Regions from separate parts of the Clostridium malenominatum genome, predicted to be linked through region 2. Evidence: predicted binding sites of a transcription regulator. Region 2 holds the regulator's gene; each other region holds the start of a gene.
The links. The regulator Rex, encoded in region 2, represses fermentation and respiration genes when NADH is low (regulators of the CRP and FNR family bind a similar motif). The targets are predictions, from matches to a motif close to ATTGTTAANNNNTTAACAAT.

Region 1: ABDZ69_RS08265 (flavocytochrome c) is a predicted target of Rex. The motif match lies at 4,927-4,946, and genes of this name have one in related genera.
Region 3: ABDZ69_RS03435 (flavocytochrome c) is a predicted target of Rex. The motif match lies at 4,470-4,489, and genes of this name have one in related genera.

What each region holds. Positions count from the first base shown of each region.
Region 1 covers NZ_BAAACF010000001.1:1,622,086-1,628,599, forward strand. The annotation lists gene ABDZ69_RS08245 (TIGR03915 family putative DNA repair protein) at 1-454, opposite strand, end outside; gene ABDZ69_RS08250 (putative DNA modification/repair radical SAM protein) at 454-1,725, opposite strand; gene rpsA (30S ribosomal protein S1) at 1,823-2,974, opposite strand; gene ABDZ69_RS08260 (FMN-binding protein) at 3,079-3,426, opposite strand; gene ABDZ69_RS08265 (flavocytochrome c) at 3,452-4,888, opposite strand; gene ABDZ69_RS08270 (response regulator) at 4,994-5,692, opposite strand; gene ABDZ69_RS08275 (ATP-binding protein) at 5,689-6,514, opposite strand, start outside.
Region 2 covers NZ_BAAACF010000001.1:330,883-337,396, forward strand. The annotation lists gene ABDZ69_RS01685 (DMT family transporter) at 1-138, opposite strand, end outside; gene ABDZ69_RS01690 (response regulator) at 190-654, opposite strand; gene abc-f (ribosomal protection-like ABC-F family protein) at 849-2,765, opposite strand; gene ABDZ69_RS01700 (redox-sensing transcriptional repressor Rex) at 2,931-3,563, shown strand; gene ABDZ69_RS01705 (short-chain-enoyl-CoA hydratase) at 3,827-4,606, shown strand; gene ABDZ69_RS01710 (acyl-CoA dehydrogenase) at 4,619-5,758, shown strand; gene ABDZ69_RS01715 (electron transfer flavoprotein subunit beta/FixA family protein) at 5,775-6,514, shown strand, end outside.
Region 3 covers NZ_BAAACF010000001.1:686,711-693,224, reverse strand. The annotation lists gene ABDZ69_RS03450 (hypothetical protein) at 1-434, opposite strand, end outside; gene ABDZ69_RS03445 (M48 family metallopeptidase) at 455-1,759, opposite strand; gene ABDZ69_RS03440 (tryptophan transporter) at 1,811-2,311, opposite strand; T-box leader at 2,396-2,637, opposite strand; gene ABDZ69_RS03435 (flavocytochrome c) at 2,695-4,449, opposite strand; gene ABDZ69_RS03430 (insulinase family protein) at 4,637-6,514, opposite strand, start outside.

The DNA of each region.
Region 1 (6,514 bases), 1.3 Mb from region 2:
TATTGTGGTCTGGCTCTATCTTACTATAAAATAAACTTTCCCCAATAGACGCAAATCTTACAAAGCCTACCACTCTATGCTTTTCATATTCCACTTTTTTAATTACTTTATGAACTTCAAAAATCATGGCATTATACATATGTAAATCTACATCTTTTCCAATTTTAAAGGCTAATTTAGTATATTCAATGATTAGCCTTTCTATATTTTTTAATTCAGAAAGATGTAATAAATATATGTTCCTTAAAACTGCTCCAGATATCTTTATTTTGATAGCTTCATATACCTTTTTCCACTTGTTTTCATCTGAAGATATTTCTATTACATTATGTAAAAAATTATGTACATACTCTTCTTTCTTAAAGACAACCTCTGGTTTATCTTTGTTATAGTATACTTCATAAATAACCGTTAAAAGTCCTTCAAAACTTCCATCATACACATATACTGTCATTATATATCACCTAACAATCTACTGTTTCTTTCTAAGTCAAACAAGGATATTTGCTGATAGTTATCTTTACTATCACCATTCAATATTTTGAATTTAATACTCTCCTCCTGAAATTTTATGTCCCCATAATATTTACCCTTGCAAGTTACGAAATATTTAGCTCTTTTCAATACTACCCCAATACTTTTTAAATCTTCAAAAGCAATGGTATGTACCTTTCTAATTTTAATAATTTTATTTACAGACCTAACCCCAACTCCTGGTATTCTTAACAGTTGTTCTGGAGAAGCCTTATTAACTTCTATTGGAAAATACTCTAAATGATTTAATGCCCATTGAGTCTTAGGATCAAAGTCTAAGCTTAAATTGCTCTCTTTTCCATCTAGAATTTCATGAGAAGAAAATCCGTAAAACCTTATTAGCCAATCCGCTTGATAAAGTCTATGTTCTCTTAATAATGGAGGATTTTTTATATCAATTAACCTCTTATCCATGGATACAGGGACATATGCAGAATAATATACTCTTTTTAATCCAAAACTATTATATAGATTTTGGGAAAGATTTAAAATTTCTCTATCGTTTTCTTTTGTTGCCCCTACAATAAGCTGAGTGCTTTGACCTCCTGGAACAAAGTTAGGTGAGTTTTTATATTTAATCTTTTCCTCTTTATTGTTATCAATCTGATTTTTTATAAATTTCATAGGAGTTATTATACTACTTATTTCCTTTTGAGGTGCTAAGAGTTTTAAGCTATTATTGCTTGGCAATTCAATATTAACGCTAAGCCTATCCACTAATTCTCCTAATCTTTTAATTAATAGTGGATCCGACCCAGGTATGGCTTTCATATGAATATAACCATTAAATTTATGAACATTCCTAAGTAATAGAGCCACCTTTGTTAATAGTTCCATAGTATAATTTGCATTTTTATATACAGCAGAGCTTAAGAATAAACCCTCAATATAATTTCTTTTATAAAAATTAATAGTTATATCTGCAATTTCTTCTGGGGTAAAAATACCTCTTTCTACATCATTTGAAATTCTATTTACGCAATAAGCGCAGTCATAAGAGCAATAATTAGTTAGCAAAATCTTTAATAAAGATATACACCTACCATCCTCAGTAAAACTATGGCATATCCCTGACGGACTAGCATTACCTAATCCATTATTTTTATTTTTTCTATTGCTTCCGCTAGAGGAGCAGGACACATCATATTTTGCAGCATCTGAAAGTATTCTTAGCTTTTCCTTTAATTCCATAAATATCACCCCAATTACAATTATACAGAACATATGTTCTTTTGTAAATATAAAAAAAGGAGCTTTAAACTCCTTTTTGACTTTATCTATATAATTATTATTTAAACAAATCTTTAAACAGCTCTCCTATAGTAAATCCTTCCTCTGTATCGTTGAATTTTTTCAATTCTTCTTCATAGGGATTGCTTGCGTTTTTAATGCTTAATGAAATTTTCTTTCCTTCATTATTTATGTCAATTACTTTCACTTTAACTTTATCCCCTAATTTAAGAACATCATCTACCTTTAATATTCTATCATCAGATATTTCACTTATATGTACAAGACCCTCTATTCCATCTTCTAGCTCTACAATGGCACCGAATTCCAAGAGCCTAACTACTTTTCCTTCTAGAATTTCTCCTGTTTTATACTTTACATTTTTCCAAGGATCATCTTTTACATCCTTAAGCGCTAGAGAAATTCTATTCTTACTTCTATCTAAATCAGTTATAAATACTTCAACCTCATCTCCAGCAGAAAGAATTTCTTCTGGTTTGTTTACCTTTTTCCATGACAGATCATTTATATGAATTAATCCTTCTACTCCCCCTAAATCTACAAAAGCACCATACTTCATTAGTTTAGTTACTTTTCCACTTACCTTTTCACCCACTTTAATACTATTCCATGTCTTTTCTTTGCTTTTCTCTTTTTCTTCTAATTGAATTTCCTTTGAGGATAACACTAGCTTTTCTTTATCTTTATCAAATTCTATGATTCTTGCTTTAAGTTCTTCCCCTACAAAATTATTTAAATTATCTATATATTGTGTAGAAATTTGAGATGCTGGTATAAACGCTCTTATTCCTTTTATAAAAGCTATTACTCCTCCTTTTACGCCTTCCTTAACCTTTACAGTTAAAACAGATTTTTTTTCAAAAGCTTCTTCTAAATCATCCCAATTCTTAACTACATCTGCTCTTTTCTTGGAAAGTAATACATTCCCTTCACCATCATTAATTTCTAGTATATATACAAAAATTTCTTCACCAGCCTTTAATATGTCATGAGGATTAACTTCCCCTTCAAAGGTCAATTCATTTTTAGGAACTACACCATCTGACATATATCCTATATTCACCAATACTTCTTCATCATTTAATGATATTACTGTACCTTTAACAACATCACCTTTATTAATTTTTCTCATTGATTTTTCAATGCTTTCTATAAACTCTTTCATTGTAACATCCTTTTGCTCTTCCATTTAACTCTCCCCTATCTATAAGTTTAATCATATATATATTATACCAAACTTTTATAAAATAAAAAGGAATCAGAGTCTACTGATTCCTTTAAATAATAAATTACTTATTTAGCTTGTGATAATGCATCATTTACAGCTGTTAAAACTGCTTTACTAGAAACTGTGGCACCTGTAATTGTATCAATACCTTCTGTTGACTGCTTTTTGATTATCTCTGGTATCAAGTTATCTTTAACTCCATCAAATATTCCATCGGTTTCTTTATGGTCACCAACTTGAATATCTTTTATTTTTCCGTCAGTTACCTGTACTGTTACAGTTAAATCACCATTATGTCCTTTAGTTGTTGATTTATATTCACCATCTTTAAAAGCTGATTTACTTCCTCCACAAGCAGTTAATGTTAATACCATAACTGTTGTAACTATGCCTGCTAAAAATTTATTTTTCATTATATACTCCTCCGTATTCTCTAAATTATTTTACAAATCCTGCTGCATTTTTTCCTGCTATTCTTCCAAATACAATTAAGTCTGCTAAAGCATTTCCACCTAATCTATTTCCACCGTGGATTCCTCCAGTTACTTCTCCTGCTGCATATAGTCCTTTTATAGCTTGTCCTGATTTGTTTAAAACTTCAGTATAAGTATTAATTTTTATACCACCCATAGTATGATGAACCGCTGGCTTAATTTCTATTGCATAATATTTTCCGTTTCCAAATTCACGTGGCATATCTGCTCTTCCAAACTCAGCATCCTTCTTACTCTTTACATATCCGTTGTAATTATCAACAGTTTTCTTTAATGCTGCTGGGTCAACGCTTAGCTTCTTAGCTAAATCTTCTACTGAATCTCCAACAACTGCTAATTCCATATCGATATACTTTTCAATGGCTTTTAAACTCTTTCTTACATTATCATCAAACAATAAATATGCTGTATTTTCCTTTTGTGCTAAAACTGCTTTTGAAACTACGTCTCTTGTGCCTATTTCATTAGTAAATCTTTTTCCTTCACGATTTATAAGTATAGCACCATTTCCTCTAACAGCTTCAGTGATCATAAATCCATTACTTGGAACTGCTGTTGGATGAGTTTGAATTTCTTCCATCTGAATTAACTCTGCTCCTAGTTTTTCAGCCATTATTATTCCGTCTCCATTTGCTCCTGCATGATTTGTTGTTCCAAATCCCTTTAGATTTTCATTGTATTTAACAAACATTTCTTCACTACCGCCAAATCCACCAGTAGTTAATACAACTGCTTTAGTATCTATAGTGTATTCTTTTCCTTCTTTATCTAAAGCTTTTACACCTTTAACATTTCCTTTATCATCTTTTAGTATTTCTAATGCTGTATTCATTGTTCTTACATCTATTTTCTTTTCTTCAGCTGCTTTTTTCAAAGTTTTAACGATTTCAGAACCTACATCTGCACCGCCCGTTGGTCTATGAGCTCTATTTTCACTTGCTCCTCCTAGTCTTCCAACATCTGTCAAATCCGCTCCTAAATCTGCTAGCCACTCTACTGCTTCAGCTGACTTTTCAGCTAGTAATTTAACTAATTCAGGTTCCCCTTTATTATATCCACCCTTCATGGTGTCATTATAGAACTTTTCTACTGTATCGTTAATTTTATTTGCTTTTTGAAATTTGGTTCCTGCTGCATTTATTCCACCAGTGGCTCTAAGAGTATTCCCTCCAACCATAGGCATTTTTTCTAGAACTATTACATTGGCTCCCACATTTTTAGCCTCTACAGCTGCAGCTAGTCCAGCTCCTCCTGCTCCTATAACCACTATATCTGTTTTAACGGAATTTGATACAGCTGGTTTACTATTGCCACAACCTGCTAGTACCGTTGTTGTTATTATTGCTGCATTAACTACTGACATTAATTTTTTTATCTTCATAAATTATACCCCTTTCCAATCTACTTTGACCTTATTATATTGTTAATTTTATAACATTTCAATATTTGATTCATATTTTTATTTTTGGTCATTTTGTTCGGAAATTTACAAATTTATCTTGTACATATGCTTTGGTCTTCCAACCCTACCATATTCTAATTTAATAACAAGTTTACCTTCCTTGGACATATGCTCTAAATATCTTCTCACAGTAATCCTTGCCATACCAAGCCTTTCAGCAACTTCCTCTGCAGTAAAATACTCTTCTTTAAGAGATATAAGAAAATCCCATATTTTAAAATAAGTAAACTTGTTCAACCCCTTATCTAAATCTTCCGTGGAGGTCAATCCCTCTTTTTCTTCTTCTTCATGAGACATATTGTTAATCATTTCATCAATAATATTTTGTTCTATAGACTCATAGCTTTTTAGTTTTATAAATCTTTCTTTATAAGTCTTAATGGCTTCTTCAAATCTTTCAAAAGTAAAGGGCTTTATTAAATAATCAACAGCTCCATACATAAAGGCCTCCTTTACTGAGTTTTTACTTTTATCTGCAGTTATTAAAATAACGTCACAGTAAATTTCATTTTTTCTTAAAAACTTTAAAAAATCTAAACCATTTTCTCTTGGAATGTAAATATCCAATAAAATTAAGTCTGGTTTATCCTGCTTTAAGTATTCATGGGCTTCTTTTAAACTTCCTACAGAAGAAGATAACTCAAAACCTTCAATCTTGTTTAAAAACTTCCCATTAATGTCTCTAACCATGGGATCATCTTCTATAATCATAACTTTTATCATTTACTTATCTTTCCTTTCATAGGTATTTTAACAATAACTCCTGTTCCATCATTAACTTGATATTCTATGGTGCCTTTAGCCTTGTCTACAATATTTTTTACTATGTGCATTCCATAACCCCTTTGCCCTTCCTTAGTAGAAACTCCTCTTTCAAATATCTTATGCTTTATACTTTCCTCTATTCCGTGACCATTATCTTCAACTATTATATTTAAAAAACTTTCATCATTATAAATATTAAACTTAACTATACCACTACCATCTGTCTTTACGGCCTCTATAGCATTATCAACTAAATTTCCTACTATTGAAGATAGATCATCGGAATTTAATTCTTCAGGTAAAAAATCTAACTTTGCCTTATCACATATTAAAAATTCTACCTTTTCTTCTTCAGCTTTATTATATTTTGATAAAAGTAGTCCTTGTAATGGCAAATTATTTATATCTTTATTTAATATATCACTAATTTCTCTTCTCTTATTACCCACTTTTGATATATATTCTATTGCTTTATCATATTCTTCTAATTGAATTAACCCTGATATAGTATGAAGCTTATTCATAAATTCATGATTTTGTGCTCTTAAAGACCATAATATTTTTTTAATTCCAGTCAATTCTTCTGCTAGTTCTTTCATTTCTGTAAAATCTCTAAAATTTATAACCACTCCTAAGGGATTTTTATCATAATCCATAAGAATATTATAATTACAAATAATATTTCTATTATTATTTATTCTATTTTCAATATTTTTTATAGAGGTTCTTTTTTCTAAAACCTCTAAAATGGAATAATCCTTTATATAGTTTATGATATTT
Region 2 (6,514 bases):
TAATAAGAATCTAAAGGATATAAGCTTAAAGGGGGAAGCTACTTCTAGGGCCATTTTAGAAAACAGAAAGCTCAATCCAAAGATTATAGAATATCCAATAGAAGCTAAGTAGGGTAGAGTGTCTTTTTTGTTAAACATGGTTACCTCCGAAAATATTATATATTAAAATAAGAGTATGAATGTTAAGGATCATACTCTTGCTTCTATTCTACTAACTTTTTCTCCACAATAAGGGCAGAAGGAATAGGTTCCCTCTCCAAACTTACCACCGCAGTAAGGGCAAAAGGTAAAGATGGTGTTGGAATCTTTGGGAGAAAATTTTTTTAATAGTTTATTTAACTCTTCTACATTCACAGGAGTTTTTATAATATCGTCTACTTTATTATACTTATAATCTTCTATATGCAAATTGCTACAGGAGGATAAAAAACATACCATGTCTTTATGTACATCTTTTATTTTCTTAATTAATAAGTCTCCAGAAGTCTCTTTCATAATAAGGTTAGATATAACTATATTAGGTAAGTAATTGTTAACTTCTTGAAGAGCTGAATACTCATTAGCGGTTTTAACGTCATATCCAAGTTTTGTTAACAAATCTTTTAATATAGCACTTTCGAATCTAGAATCGTTTATAACTAATACTTTTTTCATAGCTTACCTCACAATGAGAAGTTATTGTTAATTTCATTCTATCCTATAATACAATTATTTTCAACATCCTTACATAAACAGAGTTCTTGAATCAGATGGAGTTTTACTCCAGCTGATTCTTAGAAATCGTTATCCAGGGACGTACCCGCTCTTAGCTCCAACTTAAGAGAAGAAGGGAGTATTAGAGCGGGTAATCATCGGATAAAGCGTTCCCACTGACTATAAAGTTCTTCCAATTCCTTTTCTACCTTTAAAATTTCCTTGTTTACTTCCTCACTCTTTGTAGGATTAGAATATACTTCTTCTAAACACAAGTCATTTTGAAGTTCCACTAGATAACTTTCTTTATTAGAAATTTCATCTTCAATATTTTTAATTTTTTGTTTAAGTTCTTTTTCAGCCTTTTCTACCTCTCGTTTTTTACGCTTTTCTTGTTGAATTTGAGTTTTTGATTTTCCTTCAATTTCTTCTTCATAGGCAAAACGAAGGGGATTTTTTTTCTTTTCTACATAATAATTATAATTACCTAGATACTCTTTAACCTCTGTTTCTTTTAGCTCATAAATTCTATTAATAACCTTATTTAAGAAATATCTATCATGGGAGATTAGCAATACAGTACCATCATAGCTCATGATAGCGTCTTCTAGTGCCTCGCGGGACATGATATCTAAGTGATTTGTTGGTTCGTCTAGTAATAATAAATTTGACTCTGATAGCATTAGTTTTAAAAGATTAATTCTACACTTTTCTCCTCCGCTTAGGGTTGAAATCTTTTTAAAAACTTCTTCACCTCTAAACAAGAAGGCTGCTAGGGCAGAGCGTATTTCTGTAGTAGTCATATTAGGGAATTCATCCCAAACCTCATCAATTATGGTGTTTTCTATATTTAAGTTAGATTGTTCTTGGTCGTAATAGCCTATAAATACGTTTTTTCCAAGGACTACTATTCCATTATCTTTATTTTCTTTTTCCATGATAATTTTTAAAAGAGTAGTTTTGCCTCTTCCATTCTCTCCAATTAGGGCAATTTTTTCACCTCTTTTTATATCCATGTTTATATTAGAAAATAATTTTTTATCTCCAAAGCTTTTAGACAAGTTTTCCATGTATAAAACGTCATTTCCGCTAGTTATTTGAGCCGTAAACTTTATTTTGGCTCCCGTAGGATCTTTATCTGGACTATCAATTCTCTCAATTTTATCTAATGCCTTTTGACGACTTTCTGCGGCTCGTATACTTTTTTCTCTATTAAAGGATCTATATCTTTCTATTATATCTTCCTGTCTTTTAATTTCAGCTTGTTGAAGGTTATAAGCTTTTAATCTATTTTCAAAGTCCTTTTTCCTAAACTCTATAAATTTTGTATAGTTACCATCATAAGAAAGCATTTTACCATTTAGAAGTTCCATAGTCCTATTAGTTACAGCATCTAAAAAGAATCTATCGTGGGATATAATTATTATAGAACCCTTATAGGACTTTAAATATTCTTCTAGCCATTCAATAGCATCTAAGTCAAGGTGGTTTGTAGGTTCATCCAATAAAAGTATTTCAGGATTAACAAGAAGAAGTTTGCAAAGTGCAACTCGGGTTTTTTGTCCCCCACTTAATATTCTTATTTCTTTATCAAAATCCTCTTCATTAAAACCTAAGCCTTTTAACACACGAGAAATTTCACCTTTGTAGGTATATCCATTTTTATTAGTGTATAACTCAGTGGAAATAGTGTATTCATTTATGATTTTATTATGATAATCTGCATTGTTAGCATCATAGGGTTCATTCATCTTTAACTCAAGGTCTTTTATTTTTTCTTCAAGGGCAAGTAGTTCGCTAAATACAGAAAGCATTTCAGAATAAATAGTATTATTAGAATCTAAGGAAAGATGCTGAGATAGATAGCCTACTTTCTTATTTTTATCTATGAAGAGCTCTCCATCATCATAATCAATAATCCCAGATATTATTTTCAATAAAGTTGATTTTCCTGCACCGTTGGCCCCTATAAGACCTATTTTGTCACCTTCATTAATTCCAAAGGTGACTCTATCTAAAATTGTATCTATGCCATAGCTTTTAAATAAATCTTTGCAACTTAAAATAATCATTTAATTTCACCTCTTACGTTTATTATTGTACTACGTAAAAGATAAAATTTGTAGTTTAAATTTATTTATTATATAATAAACTTTGATGGATAAATATGTAGAAGATTTATCAATGTTATGATAAAATAAATTGAGTGTAAAAATTAATTCGCAAGAGGTGTAAGGATGGATAAGAAAAAAAATATATCAATGGCGGTTATAAAGAGATTACCTAAATATCATAGATATTTATCTGAGCTACTAAAAAATGATGTAGACAGAATCTCCTCTAAAGAATTAAGTAGGAAAATTGGATTTACTGCTTCACAAATTAGACAGGATCTAAACTGCTTCGGAGACTTTGGACAGCAAGGATATGGATACAATGTAAAAGATCTCTATAGTCAAATTAGTAATATTTTGGGTATTGACAGAGAATATTCTATGGTATTACTTGGAGCAGGTAATATAGGTCAGGCCATAGCAAACTATACGTACTTTGAAAAATTAGGATTCAAGTTAAAGGCTATTTTTGATATAAATCCAAAGCTTGTAGGTATCAAGATCAGAGATATAGAAATAAAAGATATTGATACTTTAGAGGGATACTTAAAGAATAATGCAATTGATATTGGTGTATTATGTGTGCCTAGTAGAAGCGCGCAAAGGGTATGTGATATTTTAATTAAAAATGATGTTAAGAGTATATGGAATTTCGCACCAGTGGATTTGATAGTCCCTGAAGGAATCCACACTGAAAACGTACATTTAAGTGATAGCTTATTAACTTTAAGCTACTTAATGAGCCACGAAGAATAGTATTTTAATGATAATTAATTGTCAATACAATAACAATAAAAAGTCCTATGGTTAGATAAGTCTAATTGTAGGACTTTTTATTGTTAAGTATATGTTAATTAAAGGGCTGATGTATAAATTAAAAGTAAAATTAAATTTGATATTGAAAAATAAAAAGTAAGAGTATATAATATAGAAAGAGTGTGATTGATATATTTTTTTAAATAATTTGTTATATTATTAACAAATTGGTCGAAGAAAAAATAAGGAGGGACGGGATACTTATGGAGTTTAAGAATATCTTAGTCGAAAAAGAGGGAAATGTTGCGATAATGACCATTAATAGACCAGCTTCATTAAATGCTTTAAATTCAGAAACTTTAAAAGAGTTAGACATAGCAATTGATGTTTTAGCAGAAGATGAAGAGGTTCTAGCAGTAATTCTTACAGGAGCTGGAAAAGCTTTTGTAGCTGGAGCAGATATAACTGAAATGAAGGACTTAAATGTTAATCAAGGCAGAAAATTTGGATTACTTGGAAATAAAGTGTTTAGAAAATTAGAAATTATGGAAAAACCAGTTATAGTAGCTGTAAATGGCTTTGCCCTAGGTGGAGGATGCGAAATATCCATGGCATGTGATATCAGATTAGCTTCCGCAAAGGCAAAGTTTGGACAACCTGAGGTAGGACTTGGAATTACACCAGGTTTTGGTGGAACTCAAAGATTGCCAAGACTAGTTGGAGCTTCTATGGCTAAACAATTAATTTTTACTGGAGAAATAATTGGAGCAGAAGAAGCTTTAAGAATAGGTCTTGTAAACAAAGTTGTGGAACCAGAGAAATTAATGGAAGAAGCTAAAGAAATGGCTAAGAAAATAGCTAACAATGCTCCAATAGCTGTAAAACTTTGTAAGGCAGCTATAAATAGAGGAGTGCAATGCGATATTGACACAGCTATATCTTATGAAGCAGAAGTTTTCGGTGAATGCTTCTCAACAGAAGACCAAAAAGAAGGAATGACAGCATTTGTTGAAAAAAGAGATAAGTGCTTCAGAAATAAATAGGAGGTAAGGGTAATGAATTTTGCATTAACTAGAGAACAAGAATTTGTAAAGCAAATGGTTAGAGAATTTGCTATAAACGAAGTAAAACCAATAGCAGCAGAAGTAGATGCTAAGCATATGTTCCCAGTGGAAAACGTTGAAAAAATGGGTAAATTAGGAATGCTAGGAATACCATTCCCTAAAGAATATGGCGGAGCAGGTGGAGACATATTATCCTATATACTAACCGTTGAAGAATTATCAAAGGTATGTGGTACTACAGGTGTTATAGTTTCAGCCCATACTTCATTATGTGCTTCAGTAATATATGAAAATGGAACAGAAGCTCAAAGGCAAAAATATTTACCAGACCTTTGTTCAGGTAAAAAGCTTGGTGCTTTCGGATTAACTGAACCAAATGCAGGAACAGATGCTGCAGGACAACAAACCATAGCAGTTGATATGGGAGATCATTACTTATTAAATGGAACTAAAATATTTATAACAAATGGTGGATACGCAGATGTATTCATAGTATTTGGTATGACAGATAGAAGTAAGGGTGTTAAGGGAATAACAGCATTTGTATTAGAAAAAGGAATGCCAGGATTCTCCATAGGTAAAGTTGAAGAAAAGATGGGTATAAGAGGTTCTTCAACAACTGAGCTTATCTTTGAAGATGTTAAAGTTCCAAAAGAAAACATGATTGGAAAAGAAGGAAAAGGCTTTGGAATAGCAATGAAAACTCTTGATGGAGGAAGAATTGGTATAGCAGCTCAGGCTCTTGGTATAGCAGAAGGTGCTTTTGAAGAAGCTCAAAACTACATGAAAGAAAGAAAACAATTCGGGAAAGAATTATATAAATTCCAAGGATTATCTTGGATGATGGCAGATATGGAAGTAGCTATTGAGTCTGCAAGACTATTAGTTTACAAAGCTGCTTGGAAGAAACAAAATAAGATGCCATATTCAGTAGATGCAGCTATGGCTAAATTACATGCAGCAAACGTTGCTATGGATGTAACAACTAAGGCGGTTCAATTATTCGGAGGATATGGATATACTATGGACTACCCAGTTGAAAGAATGATGAGAGATGCTAAGATAACTGAAATTTACGAAGGAACTTCACAGGTTCAAAAGATGGTTATTTCAGGAAACATATTTAAATAGTAGGAGGGTTCAAGTAATGAATATAATTGTTTGTTTAAAACAAGTTCCAGATACAACAGAAGTAAAAATTGACCCAGTTACAGGAACTCTTATAAGAGAAGGGGTTCCATCAATAATAAACCCAGATGATAAAAATGCTTTAGAAGAAGCTTTAGTATTAAAAGAAAAAACTAATGGTAAGGTTACTATTATAACAATGGGACCTCCACAAGCAGAAGTTGCTTTAAGAGAAGCATTATGTATGGGAGCAGATGAAGCTATATTAATATCAGATAGAGCATTTGCTGGTGCTGATACGTTAGCTACTTCAAGAGTTCTTGCAGCAGCTATAGGAAAATTAGAATATGATTTAGTATTTGCAGGAAGACAAGCAATAGATGGAGATACAGCTCAGGTTGGTCCAGAAATTGCTGAACACTTAAACTTACCACAAATAACTTATGTTGAAAAAGTTGAAGTGGCTGGAGAAGAATTAAAGGTTAGAAAAGCTTGGGAAGATGGATATGAAAATATCACAGTTAAAATGCCAGTGCTTTTAACAGCTATAAAAGAATTAAACGAGCCAAGATATATGCATGTAAGCCATATATTTGGAGCTTTCGATAAGGAAATAAAAGTTTGGAATGCAGATTTCCTAGGAGTAGAAAAATCCCTTCTTGGACTTGCAGGTTCACCAACAAAGGTTAAAAAATCAACTACTAAAGAAGCTAAGGGTAAAGGTGAAATTGTTAACTTACCAGCTAAAGAAGCAGCAGC
Region 3 (6,514 bases), 360 kb from region 2:
TTTATTATGGTTTTTTTACCCTCATAGGGAATATAAGGTAAAATATCTCTTAGGCTCTTTTCCTTAATTATGTCCATAGCTTTATATATTAATTCTAGAACCTTCATAGAATTTTCAGGGTTTTCAATATACTTATCTATTCCATCGAATATATTATTGCATAAATTGTCTAAGTTAATAAATTTTCTTAAGGCTGGGTTGACTCCTTCTAGTAATTTACTAACTTCTTTTCGTATATTAGCTTTAAAGTCCTGTTTTTCTGTAAAGCTCTTTATAAATTTCAGTATGCCATCTTTATTATTGTATATATACACTTTTAATATATTTTCAAAACCTTCTGGAAGAACATCTTTTACTTTTTTATCGCTATTTTCTAAGGCATCAAACTTATTGCTTATTATTAGATTTAAGCTTTCCTCTGAATTTATAAACATAAAATTCCTCCTAATTTATATTATTTGATATATTTTAGAGGCTTATTTTCCCTCCAAGGTTTATACTCTTTTGCCAATTCCACTCTATCATAATAGGACGGATGTGAATAGTACCAAATCTCATAAATTTTGCTTGCCCTTGGCAATACTAAACTATTTTCATGAAGTTTTATGGTGGAGGTAATAACTGATGAATTATCTTTAGTCATTTCTATAGCATAAATATCTGCTTGCCTTTCCACATATCTAGAGAAAGTATTTGTTATAGGATTTGAGAGAAATAAAAATATGTTTATTACCAAAATCATCATAGGCATAAAGGCTAAATGATGTATCTTAGTCACTCCCAGAACCCCTCCCCAATGGAACAAAATCCATAGGATAGTTTTATTCACCAAATATAAAACTAGTATAAACAATAATCCTCCTAAAACTATAGATTTCCATACATGACCCATCACATAGTGGGCAATTTCGTGGGCAGTTATGGACAAGGTTTCTCCTCTGGTTAAATTATTAATAGTGGTGTCCCAAAGAACTATTCTCTTAGAACCAAAAACTCCCGTCATATAAGCATTCATCTCTTTTGTATCAACGCTTTTATTTACCTGATAAACTTTACTATCTCCAATACCTGCCATACTCAATTGATGCTCTATTCCTCTTTGCAATTCCTTGTCTTGAATAGAGGTATATTTATTAAACAATGGGTCTATATAGGTGGGGGATATAAAGGTTACGAACATTAAAAATGGTATAAATAAAATTCCATTGTATAACCACCATCTTTTAGGACTTTTAATAATTATAAAATACGGCACCCAAATGAAGGCGGAAGTTACTAAGTTATTTAATCCAAAATTCTTTAAATAATCCGTTATCCATTTGTAAAAACTTTGATTTGATAAACCAAAATTATGCCTATGAACGAAACTTCTATAATAATCTAAGGGAAAAGTTATGAGATTACTTATGGTAACGTATATTATAAAAAATAATGCTAATTGAATAATATAATTATTACTGACTTTTCCCAAATAATCACTTAGTTTTTTACCAAATCCACTGATTACAAATATAATTGGTATAGCAAAACCTAGAACCAAATTAATTGACCATAAATTTAGATTTACCTTTCTATATTCTATAGCCTTATCCGATACCTTTGATAAGGTTATTTCTTCTCCATTATCTAGTACTATAGAATACCCACTAGTATTTTTCAATTTTTCCATGTTGGCATTTTCAAAATATCTCACAGAAAAGACAAATAAAAATATTACGGTAAAAAATATACCTATGGTTAAATAAAAAGATTTTCTCAAACTTCTCCCCCCTTTATGACTATTATATTATAAACATGATTTATATATAATCTAGTTAGAATATTTTAATGTAACATTTAATATTTTTGTTATAAAAGATATACACATAGAGTTCAAAAAAGCTGCAACTAAAACTGTTGGAAATAGTACTCCTAAACTAGCTGGCAAACCTACTAAATATAAAGCTGATAACAAAAATATTGTACCACTTATTAGTGTACCCAAAAAGCCTATAATAATAGTTCCAATTTTCCCATTTAATTTAGTATTAAAAACTCTCATCAACATATACACCGCCGGCGCAGTAATTACTTTATCTATTATATTTGGAAGTTGTCCTCCTGGAAAGGTAGTGGTAAGAGCTGTTAACACTCCTGAAACTAATCCAATTACAAACACATACTTAAAATCTTCCACGAAAGATAAAGAAATAAACATCATTATAAGAAGAAAATCTGGTCTCAAACCAAATACAAAATTGGGTGACACTTGATGTAGCAGCAAACCTACCGCTAATAGAACTGAACTTAAAACAAATTTTTTTAATGACATAATAAAAACTCCCTTCAATTAATAATTTTTTATATTACAAAAGCGCGCTATTGTTTAATAAAATAAAAAAACTCCGCCCTATAAAAATAGGGCGAAGTATATTCGCGGTACCACCTAAATTATGTCAAAAGACATATCTCTAATCCAGATACTAACATATCCTGACCCTTTTAACGGTGGGTTTCCGGTAAATACTACTCTCTTAAAAAGATTTCGGTTTACTTCTACAAGGTCCATTCATTAAAATTTATATTATGGAGATTACACCGTCCTCCACTCTCTGAAAATAATCATTTTTAATTACTCTTCCTTGTCAACGAGTTTAAATATGTTAAATTTATTTTTAAGTTTACCACTTTATTTCTAAATTTTCAAGTGCTTTTTTACTTAACCACATTTTTTCCTGCTATCTTACCGTAAACTATAGTATCAGGAAGTGCATTTCCTCCTAATCTATTTCCACCATGTATTCCTCCAGTTACCTCTCCTGCTGCATATAAGCCTTGAATAACTTCTCCTGATTTATTTAAAACTTGAGTTTTTTCATTAATTTTTAATCCACCCATAGTATGGTGAACTGCTGGATGTCTTAAAGTTGCATAGTATGGTGCCTTATTTATTTTATTTTTCCATAATGCACGATTAAAGGAATCTTTTTTGTTATCTACAGCCTTATTAAACTCATCAATGGTTCCCTGCAATATTTTTTCATCAACTTTAATTTTTTCTGCTAATTCTTTTATTGAGTCAGCCTTTATAACTATTCCTCTTTCTATTAATTCATCTACCTTGTCACCTAGTTCATTCTTTTCTTTTACTATTTGAGAATCATTTATCATATAATATTGTCCATCTTTTTGCTTCATGATTGCTTCACATAATTTATCTCTTCTATTATCTTCATTTATAAATCTCTTACCTTCTTTATTTATAAATATAGAGTTCTCTACATTTATAGTTGGTCCAGTAAGTTCTATAGCCATTGGAAGTAGTTGAATATATTCCATTCCAACTAAATCAGCTCCTGCCTTTTCACCCATAATTATGCCATCTCCAGTTGCTCCTGGATGGTTAGTAGTTGGCTTGTCTGCTGTTAGACTTGGAACATATTTTGTTCTCATCTCTACATTTGCAGCAAATCCACCAGTAGCAATAACTATGCCTTTTTTACCTCTAAATTCAAGTGGATTCTTATCTTTATCCTCACCTTTAACCCCTACTACTCTACCATCTTCAATTATAAGTTCTGTAGCTTTTGTATTAAGTAATAACTCAACTCCTAATTTGTCTCCTGCCTCTTTTAATGTGTTCATATATCCTGTTCCTGCTGGGTCTGAAGCTTGATGAGTTCTTGTCCATAATGAACCTACAACTGAGCCTATTTTTTCATTAAACTTCATGCCATAAGATTGTAGCCACTTCTTTCCATTAAGTGATTCCTCAACAAGTATTTTAACTAATTTTTCGTCCCCTTTTTTATCTCCACCTTCATAGGTTTGTTTGAAATGCTTTTCAATTGAGTCCTCAATACCTTGTTTCTTTTGAGTTTCAACATCTACTGCATTATATGCTCCACCAGATCTAATTGTATTTCCACCTATCATAGGCATTTTTTCTATTACAATTACCTTTGCTCCCTCTTCAGCAGCAGCAACTGCAGCTGACATTCCTGCTCCACCAGCTCCAATAACTATTACGTCAGCTTCTTTTTTTACCAACTCCCTTTTAGTTGAATCAGCGCTACCAGAAGCTTTTTTTAGTTCTTCAATATTACCTCCTGCACTCTTTAATGCAAGAGTTATAGCCTCTATAACACCCTCACTTGTAACTGTTGCACCTGAAATAGTATCTACTGCTAAATTTTGTTTCTCTATTATATACTTCGGTATATCGTTTAGGGCTGGATCACTAAGTCCTTTAGTTTCTTTATGTTCTAGTATTTTAATATCTTTTATCTTTTCTGAGTCTACTTCTACCTCTAACTTAATATTTCCATTATGTCCTTTTGCTTCAGCGGTATATTTTCCCGCTTTAAATTTTGCTTTATCCCCTGAAGTATTTTTGCTTCCACTACAACCTGTTAGTGAAAACATGAAAATTAAAGCCATAACCATCCCAAGTTTTCTAAACTTTTTCATTTAATACATCCCCTTCAAAGTTTGTTATATTTTACACAATCATTATACAACCACCTTACAATATATGTCAAGTATCGAGGGCTACAATTTAAATATCACTATAATAGTTGAGATTAAAGAGGTAATTCAACTCTATAAAAAACAAGCTATAGATTATTTTTATCCATAGCTTGTTTTTTTATTAACATTATTCAAATAAATGTATAAGATTATTAAATAACTCTTTCTCTTCTTTTATTCTTTCTTCATTTCCCAGAACACAAATATTTTTTTCTTCCATACATGCTTTAACCATGGGAGCTAAATTTTTTATATCCTCTATATCTGTATGCAGTATTTCTTCTCTTTCTCTTTGCATGTCTTCATGTGTGATTCCACTAAAATAATTTGCTGCTGCTTTTTCACCCTTCATGGAAGGAGTTAGTGGTGAATCTATATCGCTTATTGTTCCAATAATATATTTTGTCATTCCTCTTTTATCTTCAGTAAAGTTTTCTATATAGCTTACGGATTCATCATAAACTTTTAATGTATTTGATAGATGCGGATCTCTGTAGGATACAAAATACATATTTCCATTTCTATTAAATCCTCCAAAACAACCATATGCTCCACCCTTAACCCTTACTTTATTCCAAAGATAATCGAAACTTATAATTGTTTTAAGCACTTGCATTGTTCCAGAGTAACAATATCCTACTTTTTTAAAATTGTATCCTTTTGCATTATATTGTACTTTACCCGAAGTCATCATTCCTTCATTTTCAGCCTTTAATTTAAAATCATAGGAACATTTATCAAAAGCGTTATCTCCTAAAGCTTTTATTAAATTAGGCATCACCTTCTTAAACTCTTCATAATCCTCTTCTTCTAAGGTAACACTCACTGTAAGGTTACTTTTATTAAATATTATCTGGGATACTTTAACTAAATTAAGCTCTATTTCTTTTTTCTTATTTTCAAAATTCTTTTCCAGCTCTACTATGAAATGATATAAATTTATGCCCGATACCCTCTCCGAATATGCTGCCGAAGATGAAAAATAAGAAGCTACCCTTCCAGCTGCTACCATATGTCCTCTATCAAAAATAGTCATTTCCATTCTTGATTTTAACTCAGATATTATTTCTTTTATTCTTGCATAATCATCAAATTTGCTATTTGCAACTTGCTCACTTATCAATTCAAATAGCTTTGACAGCTTAGATATTAATGACTTAGCTTTAACTTTAAACATAGGTTTAAATCCATCAATTTCATTGTTATCAGAATAAACAGTTGATGAATAGTATATTCCACCTGTGTTTATGTTTACTTCCTTAGATAGTTCTTCATAGTCTAGGTTTTCACTACTTACCTTACCTAATATTCCACTTAAGAGCCCTATATATGGAATTAGCTCCTGGGGCACATTACAAGTGTTAAAATATAAATTTACATAGGCTATTTTATTGGTAAATATGTTATGTTTTAATACTTTTATACCTTCTTCTTCTAAAACTTCAATAGGGAGCTTTTCAGCAGTTCTACTTATATCTTCTATTGATAATAGAGGAATTTTTTCTATGTCCTCTTGAGAATCAGGAGTATTTTGTCTTTTTATTAATTCTTCTGTTTCATGGATTATTTTCTGAAGTTCTTCTTTATTTAGGCTTTCTTTATACTTTTTCAACTCTTCTTTTATATTTTTTTCCTTCTCATCTGCTAATCCTTTTTTAGGTTTAACTACTAAAAGAGAACTGTGTTTACTATTTAATAAGTAATCTTTTATAAGATTTTCGAAATATCCCTTCTCAGCTTTTTCCTTTATACTGTTTAGTTGAGGCTCGTAGTTTAAATGCATTAATGGATCTTCATCATATAGCCAGCTATCCATACACTTTATACCATATATAAGTCCCTTAGGATAACCACCATAATCTGCTTCTCTTAATGAAAATTCTTTTACATTTAAAGAGGATTCTATTAATTTTTTATCTATACCTTTAGTGGCTAATTCCTCTAAAGTATTAAATACTAATTTTTTAAACTCTTCTTTTTTATTTTCATTTGAATTCTTTACTAT